Pseudorhodoplanes sinuspersici: one gene and its partners. The main gene of each other region encodes a partner of the protein of the gene in region 3 in a complex. Links are inferred from orthologs where the notes say so. Each region holds a gene or a part of one and is shown on either strand. Other genes may lie near its edges.

Region 1 (5,463 bases), 2.9 Mb from region 3 along the record:
ATGCGGCACGGCAAGTCCCGCCGACATCAGGAAAGCCGGCCAATAGACCGCATGAAAACGCACGATGTCCTTGCCGATCACGTGCAGATTCGCCGGCCAGTATCGGTTGAACATCTCATTGTCGTCAGGAAAGCCGATGGCGGTGATATAATTCGTCAGCGCATCGACCCACACATACATGATGTGCTTGTCGTTGCCCGGGACGCGGATGCCCCAGTCGAAGGTCGTGCGCGAGATCGATAAGTCCTGCAGGCCACCGCGCACGAAGCTTGCCACTTCGTTGAGGCGTTCCTTCGGCAAAACGAAGTCCGGGTGTTGGGCGTAAAGGTCGAGCAGCTTGTCCTGATAGGCGGACAACTTGAAGAAATAGCTCTCCTCCTCGACCCATTCGACCGGTGTGCCAGATTTGGTCGCGAGCCGCACCTTGTGCTCGTTCACATGGGTTTCGTTCTCGGCGTAATAGGCCTCGTCACGAACCGAATACCAGCCGGCATATTTCGACAGATAGATGTCGCCCGCCTTCTCCATCCGCTCCCAGATCGCCATCGAAGCCTTGTGGTGGCGATCCTCCGTGGTCCGGATGAAGTCATCGTTCGAGCAATTCATGCGCTCGACCATTTCGCGGAAGCGCTGCGCATTGCGATCGACAAGATCCTGCGCACTCATCCCCTCTTTCGTGGCCGTCTGCTGGATCTTCTGGCCGTGCTCGTCGGTGCCGGTCAGGAAATAGACGTCGTAGCCGTCGAGTCGCATGAAGCGGGCGATCGCGTCGGTCGCAATCGCCTCATAGGCGTGGCCGATATGCGGTACGCCATTGGGGTAGGAAATCGCAGTGGTCAGGTAATAGCTGGGCTTGGCCGGCATCGGATGCGTTCAATCTGGTCTATGGGGTTGGCAAGATTCAAGATTTAAGTCCGCTTGCCCGGATCGGAAACCCGGCGCAACCGGAACCGAGTAGCGCGGGCAGGATCGGCCGACAGGGCTATCAGTCGCGAGCGGCCTCGGCAAGACGGGCGAAGGCCCGGAAAATCAAGGGCTTGCGGTCAAGATTGTAGATATCGGTGGTGCGCGCAACGCTATTGATCTCCTGCCAGACATCGGCGAGGCGCGCAGCCTTTGCCTTGTCATGCTGAACGATGTTCAAACGCGCCGTCATCCAGTCGTTGATGGCATCGAGCGCCACTTCGAAAGCGCGCAGGTCGCTGATCGCCAGCGCGTCGGCCAAGGCGTGCAGCTCGCGCGGGTCGGTGACCGGCAACCGCTCCAGCAGTGCCGCAGTCTGCCGACGCAACTTGAAAGCCGGGCCATCCAGCAGTGACAAGGCGCGGCCGACACTGCCCTCGGCCGCCTCGATCACATCAGGCTCGACACTCTCTCCCGTCGTCTGCGCCAGCGCCTGACGCAGATCGCTGGTCGCGAGCGAACGCAGCATCAGCCGATGACAGCGCGAGCGGATGGTCGGCAGGACGGAGCCAGGCGCGTGACTGACAAGAAGAAACAGCGACCGTGACGGCGGTTCCTCAAGGCCCTTAAGCAGCGCATTGGCACTTTCGGCATTGAGATCGTCGACCGCATCGACAATCACAACACGCCAGCCGCCAAAGCCTGCAGTCGAGCCGAGAAACATCGCGACCTTGCGCGCATCCTCGACGCGGATGATGCTGCGCAGTTTACCGGTGTCGCCGACCGTACGCTCCAAAACCAGCAGATCGGGATGCGACTGCGCCGTGATTAATCCTGCCGTTGGATTGTCTGGTGAGACAGCAAGCGATCTTGCCTCTTGAACCACAGGTGCCGCCGGATCGGGATGCGCTAGCACGAAACGGGCCATGCGAAAGGCCAGTGTCGCCTTGCCGATCCCCTGCAGGCCGCCGATCAGCCAGGCGTGCGGAATGCGCCCGGATCGATAGGCATCGAGCAGCGTCTGCTCTGCTTCGCTATGCCCGAACAGAACCGAGGTCTCGCGCGGATGGCTGATACCATCCTCATCCGCTGCACCGGCAACGCTTTTCACTGGCCGAGATCCTCGATCGAAAGCGGCGTTGTGGCCGGATCGAGCTTGCGCGACACCGCAGCCCAGATGTCATCGGCGACCGTGTCCTGCGGGCGGCCGGCATCAACCAGGACGCAGCGATCCGGTTCGCTGCTCGCGAGCTGTCGAAAGGCTTCACGCAGACGCTCGTGGAATGCGAGATCCTCGCTTTCGAAGCGATCGCTCTCCGCATTGCCACGCCGCGATTTGGCACGAGCCAGACCGATTGTGGCCGGCACATCAAGAACGAATGTCAGATCGGGCTTTGTGTCGCCAACCGTGATCTTCTCCAGCCGCTTGATCAGTCGGGAATCAACCTGCCCCAGCACGCCTTGGTAAACACGCGTCGAATCCGAAAAGCGGTCGCAGACGACCCACTCGCCGCGTTCAAGCGCCGGACGAATCGTTTGCGTCAAATGATCGTCGCGGGCGGCGGCGAACAGCATCGTTTCGGCCTCGGCACCGAGCGGCTTTGCGGCACCCGACAATAGGACATGGCGAATGATCTCGGCGACGGTCGAACCGCCGGGTTCGCGGGTCAGGATCGAGGCGATGCCGAGCGTCTTCAGGCGCTCGGCCAGGCGCTTTGCCTGTGTCGATTTGCCGGTGCCCTCGCCACCTTCAAAGGTGATGAACCTGCCGCGCATGAAGCTCTCGTTTGTTGCAGGCGGCGTTATAGCTTTTTCAGGCCGGCCCGAAACCAGCCGCCGAAGATTTCAGTGACCGAATCCACCGCACGACGATGGATCGGGCCCTGCATCACGCTTTCAGCGGTCTGCAGCGGAACCTCCAGCGCAACATTGTCGCCGCGCCAGACCTTGAGCGTTCCAACCTTGGCCCCCTGCTCGACCGGCACCCGCAGCGGCCCCTGATAGACGACGCGCGCAATGATCCGCTCGGTACTGTTCTTCGGCACCAATATCCGAACCGGTATTTTGCCTGCGGCTTCGAGCGGAACGTAACGCTGTTCGCCGCCGAACACACGCGCGTCGCCGATCTTCTGGCCTTCGGCGAACAAGAGACGCGACTCAAATCCATTGAAACCAAAATTCAAAAGCTTGCGTGCTTCGTCCGCGCGCTCGTTCGCGGTCTTGAGGCCGTTCACGGCGACGATCAGGCGCATGTTGTTCTGCACGGCCGAACCAACAAGACCGTAACCGGATTCTTTTGTGAAACCGGTCTTCAGACCATCGGCGCCGATATTCATCGCCAGCAGCGGATTGCGGTTCGACTGCCGGATCTTGTTCCAGGTGAAATCCCTCTCGCTGTACCACTTATAAAATTCGGGATAGGTCGCAACGATGTGGCGGGCGAGCCTCGCCAGTTCTCGCACGGTGACGCGCTGGTCTGGATCGGGCAGCCCGGTCGGATTGGTAAAGTTCGATTGCGTCAGCCCAAGCTCGCGCGCCCGCGCATTCATCATCCGCGCGAAGTTTTCCTCGTTACCGGCGATCCCTTCGGCGAGTGCAATGCAGGCGTCATTGCCGGACTGGATGATAGCTCCCTGCAAGAGGTCCGAGACCTTGATGCGGCTATGGATCGGCGCAAACATCGTCGAGCCGCCGGAGGGCGCCCCGCCTTTGCGCCATGCGTGCTCGCTGACGACATATTCCTCGTCGAGCTTGACGTTGCCTTCCCTGATCTCGTTGAACACCGTCTCGGCGGTCATCAGCTTGGCAAGGCTGGCTGGCGCGACCAGCGTGTCCGCGCTCTTCTCGAACAGGACGGTGCCGCTTTCCGCCTCGATCAGGATCGCGTACGGCGCCGCGGTCTGGAAACCGCCCTCATCCTTGGTCTTGCCGCCGGCCATCGAGGCGGGCGCCGCCTGCAAAGGACTGAGCGCGCTGCCGACGAGCGACACGGCAACCAACGTCGCGAGAGCACGATACCGAAAAATGCGAAACGGTTTTCGGACGACATCGCGCTCCAATTGATCGAGCGCGCCTTGAACGAGCGATTTCAGATTCATCGGACCGACAACATTCCCGGCGCGGACCCCGCGCAAACGACGCCCCCAAGCGACGATCGGATTGTCAGGCGGGATTGCTAGTAAAGGCCGCGGCCGCTCACGTATCCGACAGGGCTATCATAGCGCAGCGATGCGGAACCGGAAACCGCCCCACGCGGCCTATCCGCAACCGCTTGATACGTCTGGCGGCGCTCTGCGGCTGTCACATCGGTCAGGGATGCGGAGGACGCATCCCCCAGATTGTAGGGTCGGCCAGCCGGAACCGGGACCGGACCGCTAATACCGCCACGCGCTTCCGGCAGGTTGAGCCCGGTTCGTCCGGCTGATGCCACAAGAATCGGCGTTGGCGCCGGCTCGCCCTGACGCAGGGTCGCCATCAGGCGCGAATCATCGGAGCCTTCAAGCGCCGCGCGGCCGATATACTCGACCTTCACCCGCGCCACGCCGGCTCCTTTGAAGCCGAGAAGTTGCGCGCTCTTGTGTGAGACATCGAGCACGCGATTACCATGGAACGGCCCGCGATCGTTCACGCGTACGACCAGCGATTTCTTGTTCGCCAGATTTGTGACGCGAACATAGGACGGCAGCGGCAGCGTCGGATGCGCGGCGGTGATCGATTCCATATCGAAAACTTCGCCATTGGCGGTGAGTCGGCCGTGGAAATCCGTGCCGTACCAGGATGCAAGACCCTCGGCCTTGTAGTTGGTATTTTCTTCCGGATTATAGGTGCGTCCGGCCACGACATAAGGCTTGCCGACGCGATAGACGCCGCCGCCCTTCGGCGCGCGCTCGCCGAGCTGCACAACGCGCGGGCTGGCGGAAACTCCATATTTCGGGTCGACTTTGCGGGCGAATTTGTCCGAGGCGGCGCAGTTGGCCAGCAACAGACAGGCTGCGACAGCAGCGACCGCGCGAACCGCGCTCTTCCCCCGAATTGACGGCATTCCGTCCCCAAATCACGTCCCAGGCATCCCCTGCCCGCGATTCACCATAGCGTGACCCGCGCGACACGCAAATGGTCCGCATGATCAGTTGGTTAATATGGTATTGTTATCAGGTTGGGATGACCTCTGCCGTGACGCTTGCAATGGTCGCGAGCATCCCCCATTGAAGCCGCAACGGAAGGGTGGCCGAGTGGTTTAAGGCACCGGTCTTGAAAACCGGCGTGCCCGCAAGGGTACCGTGGGTTCGAATCCCACCCCTTCCGCCAGAAATTTGTTGCAACTATTTGATATATATAAATATTTATAATTTCAATCTGAACCGGCCCCAGGCTCGGCCCTAGGCTCCCAATCTCTAAATTCGTGAGAGAAATGTGCCGGAAAATCGGGGTCGCTAACGGCGGGATTTAGCCGGAGGTTCTTGTACGTCGAGAACACAATGAACACGCTCGCATGACGTGTCATCGTGAGTAGGTACTGACCGCGGGGCCCACCCGCTCCCTTGGTTATTCGGAGATTGT
Region 2 (7,016 bases), 2.6 Mb from region 3 along the record:
GCCATTTGGTGACTTCGAGGCCAGACACTTCCGGCAGCTGAATATCCATGAGAATCAAATCGGGCCGATGCTGCCGCGCAAGGTCCATCGCATCGATCCCGTTCCGGGTGCCGATGGTCTGATAACCGTGCGCTTCCAGGAGGTCGTGGAAGAGCTTCATGTTGAGCTCATTGTCCTCCACGATCAGGACAGTCTTGGCCATTCACCGCCCCTCCCGGGCTATTCTTACCTCGCCCAGTGATCCGAGGCATTGTGCCCCTCGCCAAAATGCGGGTTCGGGCTATGAATCACGGTAATGCTGATGTGTTACGGAAAGGCAAACACAACCAGATGGCGAACAAGGTAAAGCTGACACACAGAGCCGCCGAAACTGTGGCAGTCCAAGCACTTAGCTTCATTGCTTCAGACCCCGAGCGACTGGGTTTATTCCTTGCTTCAACTGGAATCGGTCCGGGCGACATTAGGGCCGCCGCGCGCGAACCGCTGTTCCTTGCCGGCGTGCTCGATCACCTCGCCAATAATGAATCCGTCATGCTGGCATTTGCGGCGGAAACGGCTCACGAGCCAGCGAGCATTCTCGCCGCTCGCGAAGCGCTCGCCGGCCGCGATTGGGAACGCGATACGCCATGACCCAAGGTTGTCCATGACCCAAGGCTGTCCATGACTCCTGGCTTTTGCCGTGACTGCATTGTGGAGGCTGGTCCCGCCGGCCGCTGCAAGGCTTGCGGCTCGCCTCGCCTGCTCCGGCACCCCGAGATTGCGGAACTCTCGGTCGCGCATATCGATTGCGATGCCTTCTATGCCACGATCGAGAAGCGGGATGATCCGTCATTGGCCGACAAGCCGCTGATCATTGGCGGCGGCACGCGCGGGGTGGTGTCGACGGCCTGCTATATCGCGCGGACCTATGGGGTGCATTCGGCAATGCCGATGTTCAAGGCCCGGCAGCTCTGCCCAGACGCCACAATCGTCAAGCCGAACATGGCGAAATATGTCGAGGTCGCACGGGAGGTCCGCACCATCATGCGCGATCTCACGCCGCTGGTGGAGCCGCTTTCGATCGACGAGGCGTTTCTCGATCTGTCCGGCACCCAGCGGCTGCATGGCCGGAGTGCGGCAAAGTCGCTGGCGCAGTTTGCGATGGAGGTGGAGCGGCGGATCGGGATTACGGTTTCGATCGGCCTGTCCTACAACAAGTTCCTGGCGAAGATCGCGTCCGAGCTCGACAAACCACGTGGGTTTGCTGTGCTTGGGCGTGCGGAAGCCGCGAGTTTCCTTGCGCAAAAGCCGATTTCGGTCATCTTCGGTATCGGCAAGGTGGCGCAGGAGCGCCTGGCCCGCGATGGTTTTCGCACCATCGCCGACCTGCAGAAATACGATGAGACGGAATTGATGCGGCAGCTGGGCTCGGAAGGCCAGCGTCTGAGCCGCCTGTCCCGCGGTATCGACCACCGCAAGGTGGTGCCGGACCGGGACGCCAAGAGCATTTCCGCCGAAACCACGTTCAATCACGACATCGGCGCGATGCGGCCGCTGGAGAAGATCCTGTGGGATTTGAGCGACCGCGTGTCCGCGCGTTTGAAGGCCAAGGCGCTGAGTGGCTCGACCGTGACCCTGAAACTTAAAAGTACCGACTTCCAGATCCGAACCCGGGCCCGATCGCTGAGCGATCCGACGCAACTTGCCAAACGGATCTTCGACTGCGGGCGTGATCTCCTGGCCCGCGAGATCGATGGCACAAAATTCCGCCTGATCGGCATTGGCGTCTCACACCTGCAGCCATCGGACGTGGCCGATCCCGATGACCTGCTTGATCCGAAGGGGCGCAAGGCCGCCGCCAGCGAGCGCACGCTCGACGTGCTGCGCGCCAAATTCGGGCGCGGCTCGATCATACGCGGGATCGGCTTCGACGAGGATGGCGAGCGCTAGCGCAATGGCGCAATCTTACTTGCAGGCTTGTTACTTGCAGGCTTGTTACTTGCAGGGCTTGGCGGGACGCACTTCCAGCGAGGTCATTTCGCCGGCCACAACGAAATCGTTGTAGTCGAGCGACAACGCGCGCGAAATGCCGTTCTCGTATAATTCAAACCGGATCGAATAAACCGGCGTCTGCTCGCCGCCCGCCTTCGACCGATCGAAATAGCTGATGGTGACCGGCCAGCGCCGCATCTTCGAAAGCGTTTGGTCTTTCGCGGCCGCGTCCTCAGGCTTACGCGTCTCAGGCTCGATCACCGGGCCGATCACACTCAGCGTCTCATAGACCTTGTCGCCGGTTTCCGAGCCGTCGAAGACCGGGCCCTGCAATAAGGATTGCCCGGCCCGCGCGGCGACGATGATGCGGCGCATGTGATCGGTGGGGAAAAGGATACCGCCCGAATCGATACCGAATTTCTTTGAGGCCGGCTTGCTCAGATTGACGCCGACCTTCGCGCCATTGCGTTCGGCACGGCCATCGACTGCGCTTTTCAGCTTCTGATCGATGTAGTTTTGCGAGTTGAAACGGAAGGTCTTGGCGGCAGCATCTTCCCACGTGGTGGCGCGCATATCCGTCGTCATCAAGCTGCCCTCGCCGGCATCGATTTCCGATACCTGACGGAATTGCAGCGCATAGCCTTCGCAGGAATTGCCAGAAAAATCATAGAGGATGCGGCCGCGAACCGACTCGACCGGGCGGTTGCCACGCGCCGACGACAGTTTGAGGTCATAGACCGCACGATGCGGGACGAATTCCACCACGTCCGGCTTCGGCACGTCCGTCTTTTGTGCGGGAGCCGCTCCGGCAAGACCGGCCGACAACGCCACCACAGCAACGGCCGTGCACCAATCCAAACGCGTATCAGTCATGAGGAATCCTCGCGGCACCGAAGATAGAATTGCCACCGGGTTGCTGCAACTGTCTTGGATACTTGCCTTGGACACTTGCGGATAGGGTCCCAATCGGCGAAGAGAATACGTCCATTGTGAGGCGCATGCGGCGCAGGAGGAACGAATGGCCGGAGCCGTCGAGAAAAAGCTGGTCGATCTCGGAATCGTGTTGCCGACGCCTGCGGCTCCAGTCGCCAATTATGTCGGCTTCGTTCGCACCGGCAATCTGCTGGTGGTGTCCGGTCAGCTCTGCCTTGATGCCGATGGCAAGTTGGTGGCCAAAGGCAAGCTCGGTGCCGATGTCTCGATCGAGGACGGACAGAAGGCTGCCCGCGCCTGCGCAGTCAATGTACTGGCACAGATCAAGGCCGCCTTGGGCGACCTCGACAAGGTCGTGCGCGTCGTCCGCCTTGGCGGTTTCATCAATGCAGATCCAACCTTCCTCGATTCCCCGAAGGTTATGAACGGGGCCTCCGACCTCATGGTCACCGCTTTCGCCGACAAGGGCCGGCATGCGCGCAGCACGATCGGCGTTTCGGTGCTGCCGATGGATGCGGCCGTTGAAGTCGAGGGGATGTTCGAGGTCTCCTGACGCACGATCACCAACCCGGATTGCACCATGCCCGGATTGGACTGGCTGACCGCGCGGCCAGTGGCACATCGCGGATTACATGAGACGGCACGCGGCATCGTCGAAAATACCGCATCGGCCTTCTCCGCCGCGATTGTCGGGAATTACGCCATCGAGTGCGACCTGCAGCTTGCGGGCGACGGCGAAGCGATGGTTTTCCACGACGAAACGCTGGATCGATTGACGGAGCGGCGAGGCCCGATCGCTGCTCTCTCCTCGCATGAGCTGAAGACCATCAGCTTCAAAGCAACCGCCGATCGCATGATGATGCTCGACGATCTTTGCACTTTGGTTGAGGGCCGCGTCCCGCTCGTGATCGAGCTTAAAAGCCACTTTAACGGCGATGCGCGACTTGCCATACGGGCAGCGCAGGTCCTGCAAAGCTATGCCGGGCCGGTCGCCGTCATGTCGTTCGATCCGGCGATGATTTCCGCCATCGCCATGACCGCGCCGGGACTGCCGCGCGGGCTGGTGGCGGAGCGAAAGTTACTGAGCGGAATTGGTGTTGGCACCGCCACCTATTTGGGCGCGGTGTTCCAGGCTCGCCCGCACTTCGTAGCCTGGTCGGTACAAGACCTGCCAGCCTCCCTGCCGCTGCTGGCCCGCTACGCCTTCGGCCTTCCCTTGCTAACCTGGACGGTGCGAACCGACGCCGACCGTGCCCGCGCCAGCCGCTGGGCTGATCAGATGATTTTTGAGGGATTTCGGCCATAAAAGTCGGGTAAGACGTGCGGCGATGTCATCTGAATCCGCAAGCCCGACCACCGCCCGTCTCGACCTGCAAGTCCGGATCATCTCCAGCCTTGAGGAGATCGCGCCGGCCGATTGGGATCTCCTGGCCGCGCAAAAGACGCTTCACATTTTGGATGAATCCAGGTGCGAAACACAAAGAAACAGATCAGAAACCCTCGGTAATCCCTTTGTTTCCCATGCCTTTCTGTCCGCACTTGAGCGGTCCGGTTCGGCCACCTCGCGGACTGGCTGGGCGCCGCAGCACCTTCTGATCGAAACGACGGATGGCCGCTTGCTCGGGGCGGCGCCTTGCTATCTGAAATCGCATTCGCGCGGCGAGTATGTCTTCGATCACGGCTGGGCCGACGCCTATGAACGCGCGGGTGGTTCCTACTATCCCAAGCTGCAGGTTGCGGTGCCATTCACACCTGCCAGCGGCCCGCGGCTGCTGGTACCGCCGTCGCCGCACGCTAAGACGGTCCGGGAGACGCTGGCCGCCGGCCTGGTGGCGCTCTGTCAGAAGCGGCACGCCTCGTCCGTGCACCTCACCTTTCTGCCGCAGGAGGACTGGGACTTCCTCGGGACCAAGGGGTTCCTGAAGCGCACTGACCAGCAATTCCACTGGCAGAACGAGGGATATAGTTCGTTCGATGAGTTCCTTGGCGCGTTGGCATCGCGCAAGCGCAAGGTGATCAAGCGGGAACGCCGGGACGCGTCCGAATCCGGCATTACCATCCACCATCTGACTGGCAGCGACCTGACGGAAGCCGTGTGGGACGATTTCTTCGCCTTCTACATGGATACCGGCTCCCGCAAATGGGGCCGGCCCTATCTCACCCGCTCCTTCTATTCGATGATCGGCGAAACGATGGCCGACAAGATCCTGCTGGTGATGGCAAAGCGCAATGGCCGCTATATTGCCGGCGCGATCAATTTCATCGGGTCGGATACGTTGTTCGGAAGGCACTGGGGCGCGATCGAACACCATCCCTTTCTGCATTTCGAGCTTTGCTATTATCAAGCCATCGACTACGCGATTGCGAACAAGCTCAAGAGCGTTGAAGCCGGAGCACAGGGCGAGCATAAGCTGACGCGCGGCTATGTGCCGGTGACAACCTACTCCTCGCATTACATCGCCGACCCCGGGCTAAGACAGGCGATCGCGGACTACCTCAAACATGAACGCGCTTATGTGGATGCCGCAGGCCGCGAGCTTGAAGCCCTGACGCCGTTCCGAAAGACTGACGCTTTGGAGTGAGAACAATGCCGGCTTACGACCCCAATAATATCTTTGCAAAAATCCTGCGTGGCGAATTGCCGTGTAACAAGGTTTATGAGGACGACCGCGCGCTTGTGTTCCTCGACATCATGCCGCGCGCGCCCGGCCATGCCCTCGTGCTCCCCAAAAGCCCCGCCCGTAATGTGCTGGATGTTGCACCGGACGACTTCGCACATGTGATGAAAATCGCGCAAAAAGTTGCGAAAGCCGGCATGCAGGTATTCGAAGCCGACGGCGTCACGATCCAGCAATTCAATGAGAGCGCTGGCGGCCAGGTCGTCTTCCACCTGCATGTGCATGTGATCCCGCGCAAGGAAGGCGTGATGATGAAGCCGCCGGCCAGCGAGAAGGAAAAGCCGGAAATCCTGGCCGCTCAGGCCAAGAAGCTGGCCGCGACGATGCAAGCAGCCTGACACTTCAAGGTCGCAACGCGAGCGCGCCCAGAATGAGAACCGCTTCGCCGGTGGCAACGCCGGCGAAGACCGAGCGCCGGAATAGGACGAACCCTACAAAGCCCGCGGCAATCGCGACAAGCCGCACCGCCAGCGGTACCGACGCCAGCGCGCCGGGCGCAAAGAAGATCAGCTTGGCAATGACGGCGGCAAGGACCGCCGTTGCGACTGCCCTCACCCAGACCAGGATTTCCGATTCCTGATCGACGCCGCGCGCAAGCATAAAACCCAGCCAGCGCCAGATCTCATTCGGAAGAAACCCGGCAAGGACCAGCACGAGATAAGGCCACAATTCAGAGGTGGTCAGGCTCATCGCAGGCTGTCCCGCAGACGATGTGCGAGATAGGCCAGTGTGCCACCGCCGACGCCGGCCCACATCACGTCGAGCTCGACATTACGATACGCAAGGATGGGCCCGAGGACCAAACCCAGCAGCAGCGCCAGTCGATCAACGAGGAAACTGGAGTTGCGGGCGATCGACACCAAAAATGACATCGGCGTCAGGAAGAGTAGCGCAGCGGTCAAAAGCGATGGCAGGCCAGCCGCAAGATAATAGCCCAGCACGGTCGCCAGCATCGCCGAAGCCATGTAGCCTGTGGCAATACCGTTCGCGAACGGAATGCGCCGCTCGGCCGGCATCTGCGGCGCCAGCCGCATCGTCTCCACCCACATGCTGACGGCCGTGAAATGCGCCGGCGCCAGTAGCTGATGGGTCTTTGTCTTGGGGCCGCGCAGGAGCGGCATCAGCGAGACAACCATCGGCAGCAGGCGCACACCGCTCAGTCCGACAGCGATCGCAGCTTCGACGATCTGTGCGCCGCCTCCCAGCGTCGAGATGAGGATGACCTGAGCAGGCCCCGCCCAGACGAGCAATGTGGACGTCGTGACCCACAGCAGGCTGAAATTGAAATCGTAGGCAAGCGCGCCGATGCCGATATAGGTCCCGAACAACACATAGGCGAAAACGGAAAAGGCGGCCGCGCGCAGGCCGCCGAGATAAGCCGCAGTGCTGCTCGGGAAGTCGATTGCGTAGGGGGCCGGCATCGCGCGCACCATG
Region 3 (7,030 bases):
CTTGTTTTGCAGAGCCGCCGGCGCTGTCACCCTCGACGATGAAGAGCTCCGATTTTGCCGGATCGCGTTCCTGACAATCGGCGAGCTTGCCGGGCAACGACGAGATGTCGAGCGCGCCCTTGCGGCGTGTCAGCTCGCGCGCCTTGCGTGCGGCTTCCCGCGCCGCGGCGGCTTCGACCACCTTATTGACGATGACCTTGGCTTCGGACGGATGTTCCTCGAACCAGCCCTGCAAAGCCTGGTTGACGACGTTTTCGACGACAGGCCGGACTTCGGACGAGACAAGCTTGTCCTTGGTCTGCGACGAGAATTTCGGATCGGGCACTTTTACCGACAGCACCGCCGTCAGACCTTCGCGGCAATCGTCGCCGGTCAGCGCCACCTTTTCCTTTTTGCTGGAGCCATTGTTCTCGGCATAACTCGTGATCTGGCGGGTCAGCGCACCGCGGAAGCCGGCCAGATGGGTACCGCCGTCGCGCTGCGGAATGTTGTTGGTAAAGCAGAGCACGCTCTCGTGGTAGCCGTCATTCCACCACAGCGCGCATTCAACGGTGATGCCGTCGCGCTCAATGCTGATGTTGATCGGCTGCGGGATCAGCGGGCTCTTGTTGCGATCGAGATATTTGACGAAGGCCTCGATACCGCCATCGTAGCGCATTTCCTCGCGCTTCTCGACGGCATGGCGTGCGTCGGTCAGGATCACGGACACGCCGGAATTCAGGAACGCTAATTCGCGCAAACGATGCTCAAGCGTCGAGAAATCAAACTCGGTCATCGTAAAGGTTTGCGGCGAGGGCAGGAATGTCACTTCCGTTCCCTTGCGACCCTCGGCGTCACCGGTCACCTGCAATGGTGCCTGCGCGACACCGTCGCGGAACTCCATGGTGTGTTCTTTGCCGTCGCGCCAAATCGTGAGCCTCAGCCAGGTTGATAGCGCATTGACCACGGACACGCCGACGCCATGCAGGCCGCCGGAGACCTTGTAGGAATTCTGATCGAATTTTCCGCCGGCATGGAGCTGCGTCATGATCACTTCCGCAGCCGAGACCCCTTCGCCCTTGTGGATGTCGACGGGGATACCGCGGCCATCATCGCGTACGGTGCAGGAACCGTCCGGATTGAGCGTGACCATCACATTGCTCGCGTGACCCGCAAGGGCTTCGTCGATCGCGTTGTCGACGACTTCGTAAACCATGTGATGCAAGCCGGAGCCATCGTCGGTATCGCCGATATACATGCCCGGCCGCTTGCGTACGGCATCCAGGCCCTTCAGGACCTTGATGGATTCGGCATCGTAACCGGAAGACGTCTCAGGAGTATCGTCGCGAGCGGGCTCAGCCATAGGGGCCTTCGAATCAGTGTCGAAAAAATGCGTGAAATCGTGTCTGATGTGACACGAAAAAGTCGAGGCGTACAGCCCGATTTTCAATAGCTTAAGTGGTTGTATTTGAACAATTTTTCAAGACCGGCAGAGGGCAGAAATTAGGCCTTTCCTGCGGCGGTGAGCCGGCTGATTTTCAGCGCCTTTTGCGGTCGGTTCCGGGGGGCGCCGATGTCTCGTTTTTGGTCTGGTTTTCGGCGTCGATGTCTGGTCCAAGTTCGAATGTCTTGCTGGGACTATAGTCCGGAATCGCCTCGGTGAAGGAACCAAGGGCCGTTGCCCAGATCTCGACGCGCGTGACATCCTTACGCAGGCCATCAAGGGCTTCCTGCAGGCGCTTGTTGATTTCCTCGGGTCCGGTTTTGTGTTTCTCCGCGCTTCCGGTTTTCCTCGCCATCTCGCAACTCCCAGCCCAAGCGGGCCCTGAGACGGGCCAGCCCGTTCGGCTTTTTTCTTGTTGGGACAAACCCCAGCTGCAACAGCAGTTCCACATGTACAGGTGAAGAAAGACGCATACGTGCTGGGAACCGTCTCAGCGGCGTGATGTGACTTGGCCCTGCGTCACATCGAAAATCTGCGCGCGATCGGCGATATCGTCGAAAGCCTGCGGATCGGCGCCAGTCATCCAAACCTGCGCGCCAAGCTCGGCGAGCGCATCATAGAGCGCGCGCCGCCGCGCCGGATCGAGATGCGCCGAAACTTCATCGAGCAGCAACAATGGTGCGTAGCCAGTCATGTCGGCGATCAGGGCAGTATGCGCGAGCACCAGACGGATCAGGATCGCTTTCTGTTCGCCCGTCGAGGCGTCGGCTGCCGGAATGCCTTTTGGTCCATAGGTGACCTCGAGATCGGTGAGATGCGGGCCATCGAGCGTGCGGCCCGCAGCGGCATCGCGCGAGCGACTATTGCGGAGCACATCGCGATAACGTTGCTCGATCTCGGATGCGGGTTCGGCGAGCAGCGCATTCTCCATCCAGCCATTCAATTTGATCTCGGCAAACGGAAATGCTGTGGCCGCGCCGCGGCCCGCCGCGAGAGCGGTTTGCAGCCGCGTCATGGTTTCGCTGCGCAGGGCCGCGACCGCAACAGCAAGCTCCGCCGTTTCATGCTCGACGGCGTCGAGCCAATGCGGATCGGGATTGGGACTTTCCAAAAGACGGTTGCGCGAGCGCAGCGATCGCTCGAGAGCGGAGACACGGCTCGAATGTCTGGCATCGACAGCCAATACCAGTCGGTCGAGGAAGCGTCTGCGTTCGGCCGCGGGCCCGCCGAACAGGCCGTCCATGGCCGGAGTCAGCCAGACGATACGCAGGTGATCGGCAAAGTCCGCGGCGGAACCGGCAGGCTCCCGATCGATCCGATAGCGACGCCCGCCGGTGGTTTCCCCTGCCTGCGGAGCTTCGATGCCGGTACCGAGCATGGTCAGCCCCAACGCTCCCTCGATTTCGGCTGAGACGGCCCAGGAGCCATCACCTTCAGCGAAGGCGACCTCGTCGAGCGTCGCGCGCCGGAGGCCTCGTCCTGGCGTCAGGAAGGAAATGGCCTCGATCAGATTGGTCTTGCCCGCCCCATTTGGTCCCACGAGCACGACAGGCTGCTCGCTCACCACAAGGCTTGCGGCGCGGTAGCTGCGAAAGTTGGTCAAGCTTAGGCGTCGGATAGAGGCGGCTGGCATGGGCGGGATATCAGTATCCGCTTGTCCCCGTGAAAGCGGGGACCCAGTTTATCTTGTGCTGGTTTCCCGCCGTAGCGGGAATGAGCGGAGAGAGTGTGCCCAACCGGCGCTTGCTCACACCCGCATCGGCATCAGCACATAGAGCGCGTTGCCGCCCTCCTTGTCCTGGATCAGCGTCGGCGAACCGGGATCGGCCAGCTTCAGCACGGCGGTCTCGCTTTCGATCTGCGAGGCGATGTCGAGCAGGTAACGCGAGTTGAACCCGATATCGATCGGATCGGCGTCGTATTCAACCTCGATCTCTTCGGTGGCGCTGCCGGAATCCGGATTGTTGACGGACAATGTCAGCTTGCCGCCGGTGAGCGCGAGCTTCACCGCCCGGCCGCGTTCGCTCGATACCGTCGAGACGCGATCCACGGCGTGTTCGAACTCGCTCTTGTCGACCTGCAGGATTTTGGAATTGTTCAGCGGGATCACCGGGCCGTAATCCGGGAAGGTGCCGTCGATCAGTTTCGAGGTCAGCACCACGTCGCCGATGGTGAAACGGATTTTCGACGTCGACAATTCGATCGCGATTTCCTGATCGCTGCTTTCGATCAGTCGCTGCACTTCGCCGACCGTCTTGCGCGGTACGATCACGCCCGGCATGCCGGCAGCGCCGGACGGCAGCGGGATTTCGAATTGCGCCAGACGATGGCCGTCGGTCGCAACGGCGCGTAGGGTTTCGCCTTTAGCGCTGTTCGCTGTGTGCAGATAGATGCCGTTGAGATAGTAGCGCGTCTCTTCGGTCGAGATCGCAAACTGGGTCTTGTCGATCATCTTCTTCAATTCGGCGGCCTGCAGCTTGAAGCTGTGGGTCATGTCGCCGGCATTGAGATCGGGAAAATCGCTTTCGGGCAATGTCTGCAGTGTGAAGCGCGAGCGGCCGGCGCGGATCGTCAGGATGCCGCGGTCGCCCGTCGCCTCGACAACGATCTGCGAACCTTCCGGCAGCTTACGGACGATATCGTAGAACATATGCGCCGGCACCGTGATCGCCCCCGCGGGCGACACTTCGGCAGCAATCGTTTCATTGACTTCGAGATCGAGGTCGGTGGCCTTGAGCGACAGTTTGGCGCGCTCAGCCCGGATGAGCACATTGGCGAGGATCGGAATGGTATTCCGTCGCTCGACCACGCGATGCACGTGCCCGAGCGATTTGAGCAATTGCGCGCGCTCGACTGTGACCTTCATCCGCAACCCCCGACTCGCCTGCAAAGGCGCCGCTGTGACGATAACCGGCCGCCGGCGGGTGCCGGTGGCCGGGGGACGCGAAAGTGCCGTGCCGCAGCAGTTTCGGCAACCCTTTTTCTACTCCTGAAGCTGCCGCTTCAGGCTGTCGACTTCGTCCGCCAGGGAGGTGTCGGTGCCGACGAGATGCTCGATCTTGCGGACCGCGTGCAGGACCGTGGTGTGGTCGCGCCCGCCAAACCGGCGGCCAATTTCGGGCAGCGACCGCAGCGTGAGCGTTTTCGCCAGGTACATCGCCACCTGACGCGGGCGCACGACATTGGCCGTCCGCCGCGACGACAGGAGGTCCGACCGGCTGACATTGTATTGCCGCGCGACAATGCGCTGGATGTCCTCGATCTTGACCCGCTTCGGCTCCTGCGGACGGATCAGGTCCTTCACCTCGCGTTCGGCCACTTCCATGGTCACCGGCTGAGCGGTCAGCTTGCTCAGGGCCAAAAGACGATTGAGCGCGCCTTCCAGATCGCGGCCGTTATGCGTGATCGATTTCGAGATGTAGGACACCACCGTCTCGGGGACCTCGAAGCCCTGATGATGCTGGCGGGCTGCGCTGATGCGGTTCTTCAGGATTTCGAACCGCAATTCTTCCCCAAGCGGACCCATTTCCACGACAAGCCCACCCGCAAGACGCGAGCGCACGCGATCGTCAAGGGTTTCGAGGTCGGCTGGCGGCCTGTCGGCGGCGACCACCACTTGCCGGCCAGCATCGATCAGCGCGTTCAGCGTGTGGCAGAATTCCGCCTGCATGTTCTTGCCGGTCAGGAATTGCAGGTCGTCGATCACCAGTACGTCGATGCCGCGCAGCGCTTCCTTATAGGCAATCGCCGTCTGGCTCTTCAGCGCCGATACGAAGCCATACATGAAGCGCTCCGCGGTGAGATACAGCACCTTGCGGTCGCCGTTGGCGTTGCCGGCCCAGGTGATCGCCTGCAGCAGATGCGTCTTTCCGAGGCCGACGCCGGCATGGATGTACAGCGGGTTGAACATCACCATGTCGCCACGGCGCGCTGCTGCCACCTGCTTTGCGGCCGCATGCGTCAATGTGTTCGAACGTCCGACCATGAAGGTGTCGAAGGTCAACCGCGGATCGAGCGGCGAGCCACCCGATGCTTCATGCGCCGCCGATACCGGCATGGCCGCCGCCGTTGCGAGTTTGACCTCGGCGCCGTTGGTCTTCTCCTTCTGCTCGCGCACCGGCTCCGGCTGCTCGTCGGCGCGCGGCTTCGCCGGTGCGACTTTAATCGCGGCCGTCCGCACCATGATGTCGATGCGCTGAACGTTGTGCTCTTCAGCCTGCCAGCAGCGCAGCACGCGATCGCTGTAATGCGATTGAATCCAGCTCTTCAGAAAGCGCGTCGGTACGGACAGGCGCGCGGTATCTTTCTCTACCGCTTCGAGGTCCATGCGCGCAAACCAGCTTGAGAAAATATCGTCGCCAACTTCCGCTTTGAGTCGGCCCTTCACGCGGGTCCAACGCTCTTGTTCGGAATTCGTATTCAAGTTCGTCATTTCGGTCGCCTCTTCCCGAATGTCGAAAGCCAATAGGTGAAAGTCAGGACGCAGAAAGGTCCTGGGCTGGAACGCAGCTCTTTCAGCATGTCGCGTTACAGGGAGATGATCCTGCGCGTCAGAGTGGTCTGACACTGCACGGACAATCGAAAGAGCGCGTTCTATCGACTATCCGGGGGAGCGTCCGCGCCCAATGATCCTGTTGTGATCATGGTGTGCCGCATCAGGTCCGCCGCGTCCGGCATAAGCCGGCTAGTCCTCTGTCCGCTATCAAGCGGGCATTTTTCGTTTTGCAACCGCATCTTGGTGCGGCTCTTTGATCGGCCCGTCGTCATAACTCCCCCTGCCATCCGCGCGCCTCCACACGGTGGTCCGATTATTTGTCGCCGTTAAAGTTCGGGAGCTTCCTTGCGGTGCCGATACGATTACGCGACACCGCACAGTTCAGCAGTGATGTCTAAAGTTCGGCTCGTTGTCGCCCGTGCCACGAAGATGAGAAATTCAGACGCATTTCACCCGTTCTCATCTTCGATGAGTTTCAAACCAAACCACTATTTGAAGACCGCCGCTGCAGTCGCGCGGCGGTGTTTTGAAGATACACGCGCGCTCTCAAACTGCAACGAGTTTGTCAGTCAGGTTTTCGCGAACGACACACTTGTGACCGAAAAGACAGCATGTTTCGTCGTTCTGTCATCCCAACGTCTTGAATCGCCGTGCGGTTTTTTCAAATAAATGCGGCGCAACACGAAATTTGTTTTCAAAAAAAAGACACACGCTGGCAACGGTTGAGCGGTGTTTGACGCCGGATTTGAAACTCCCGGCAGCGCATAGCCGTTAAATCTTTATTATCGCGATGGTTTTTTTGAGCGAAATTCAGGCTAAGCCCCGACATCCTGATGTCGGCCTGGGGGCGAGGGGCTAGTGGGCGTAGTTGCGTATCACCATTGGCGATGGCAACATCGTCATTAAGCAGGAGCAAAACAAAAACCCGGCTCGCGCCGGGTTTTTTAAACACTCGTCAAAAGCAAACGCGCTGCTTTATGAATTACTGAGCCAGCTTCGCAATGCGATGCGTCAGGCGTGATACCTTGCGGCTCGCCGTCTTCTTGTGAACGATGCCCTTTTGGCTTGCGCGCATGATCTGCGGCTCGGCCGCCTTCAGAGCGGCGAGTGCA

Evidence for each region.
Region 1: the proteins of dnaN (region 3) and CAK95_RS23320 are in contact, whole or in part, in a cryo-EM structure (PDB 8GIZ), measured with the Escherichia coli proteins. The link is inferred for Pseudorhodoplanes sinuspersici from one-to-one orthologs.
Region 2: the proteins of dnaN (region 3) and CAK95_RS22015 are in contact, whole or in part, in a solved structure (PDB 1OK7), measured with the Escherichia coli proteins. The link is inferred for Pseudorhodoplanes sinuspersici from one-to-one orthologs.

Annotation. Positions count from the first base shown.
Region 1 is NZ_CP021112.1:4,788,693-4,794,155, forward strand. The notes cover bases 1-2,992. They hold CAK95_RS23320 (DNA polymerase III subunit delta'), read right to left. Parts: upstream 2,015-2,992; coding sequence 986-2,014; downstream 1-985. Other genes in these bases: metG (methionine--tRNA ligase), read right to left, coding at 1-864; tmk (dTMP kinase), read right to left, coding at 2,011-2,679; CAK95_RS23330 (D-alanyl-D-alanine carboxypeptidase family protein), read right to left, coding at 2,706-2,992. In the rest of the region: more of CAK95_RS23330, read right to left, coding at 2,993-4,001; CAK95_RS23335 (septal ring lytic transglycosylase RlpA family protein), read right to left, coding at 4,079-4,945; CAK95_RS23345 (hypothetical protein), read right to left, coding at 5,255-5,463. UniProt on the Escherichia coli protein: Part of the beta sliding clamp loading complex, which hydrolyzes ATP to load the beta clamp onto primed DNA to form the DNA replication pre-initiation complex.
Region 2 is NZ_CP021112.1:4,511,351-4,518,366, reverse strand. The notes cover bases 1-2,794. They hold CAK95_RS22015 (DNA polymerase IV), read left to right. Parts: upstream 1-660; coding sequence 661-1,929; downstream 1,930-2,794. Other genes in these bases: CAK95_RS22010 (cell envelope integrity EipB family protein), read right to left, coding at 1,975-2,794; CAK95_RS22020 (DUF3572 domain-containing protein), read left to right, coding at 283-630; CAK95_RS22025 (response regulator), read right to left, coding at 1-202. Outside these bases: more of CAK95_RS22010, read right to left, coding at 2,795-2,844; CAK95_RS22005 (RidA family protein), read left to right, coding at 2,990-3,457; CAK95_RS22000 (glycerophosphodiester phosphodiesterase family protein), read left to right, coding at 3,485-4,210; CAK95_RS21995 (GNAT family N-acetyltransferase), read left to right, coding at 4,233-5,486; CAK95_RS21990 (HIT family protein), read left to right, coding at 5,492-5,920; CAK95_RS21985 (AzlD domain-containing protein), read right to left, coding at 5,925-6,272; CAK95_RS21980 (AzlC family ABC transporter permease), read right to left, coding at 6,269-7,003. UniProt on the Escherichia coli protein: Poorly processive, error-prone DNA polymerase involved in translesion repair and untargeted mutagenesis. Copies undamaged DNA at stalled replication forks, which arise in vivo from mismatched or misaligned primer ends.
Region 3 is NZ_CP021112.1:1,931,543-1,938,572, forward strand. What follows is about bases 2,231-5,038. They hold dnaN (DNA polymerase III subunit beta), read right to left. Parts: upstream 4,290-5,038; coding sequence 3,171-4,289; downstream 2,231-3,170. Other genes in these bases: recF (DNA replication/repair protein RecF), read right to left, coding at 2,231-3,056; dnaA (chromosomal replication initiator protein DnaA), read right to left, coding at 4,407-5,038. Also shown: gyrB (DNA topoisomerase (ATP-hydrolyzing) subunit B), read right to left, coding at 1-1,342; CAK95_RS09440 (hypothetical protein), read right to left, coding at 1,518-1,778; more of recF, read right to left, coding at 1,914-2,230; more of dnaA, read right to left, coding at 5,039-5,855; rpsT (30S ribosomal protein S20), read right to left, coding at 6,901-7,030. UniProt on the Escherichia coli protein: Confers DNA tethering and processivity to DNA polymerases and other proteins. Acts as a clamp, forming a ring around DNA (a reaction catalyzed by the clamp-loading complex) which diffuses in an ATP-independent manner freely and bidirectionally along dsDNA.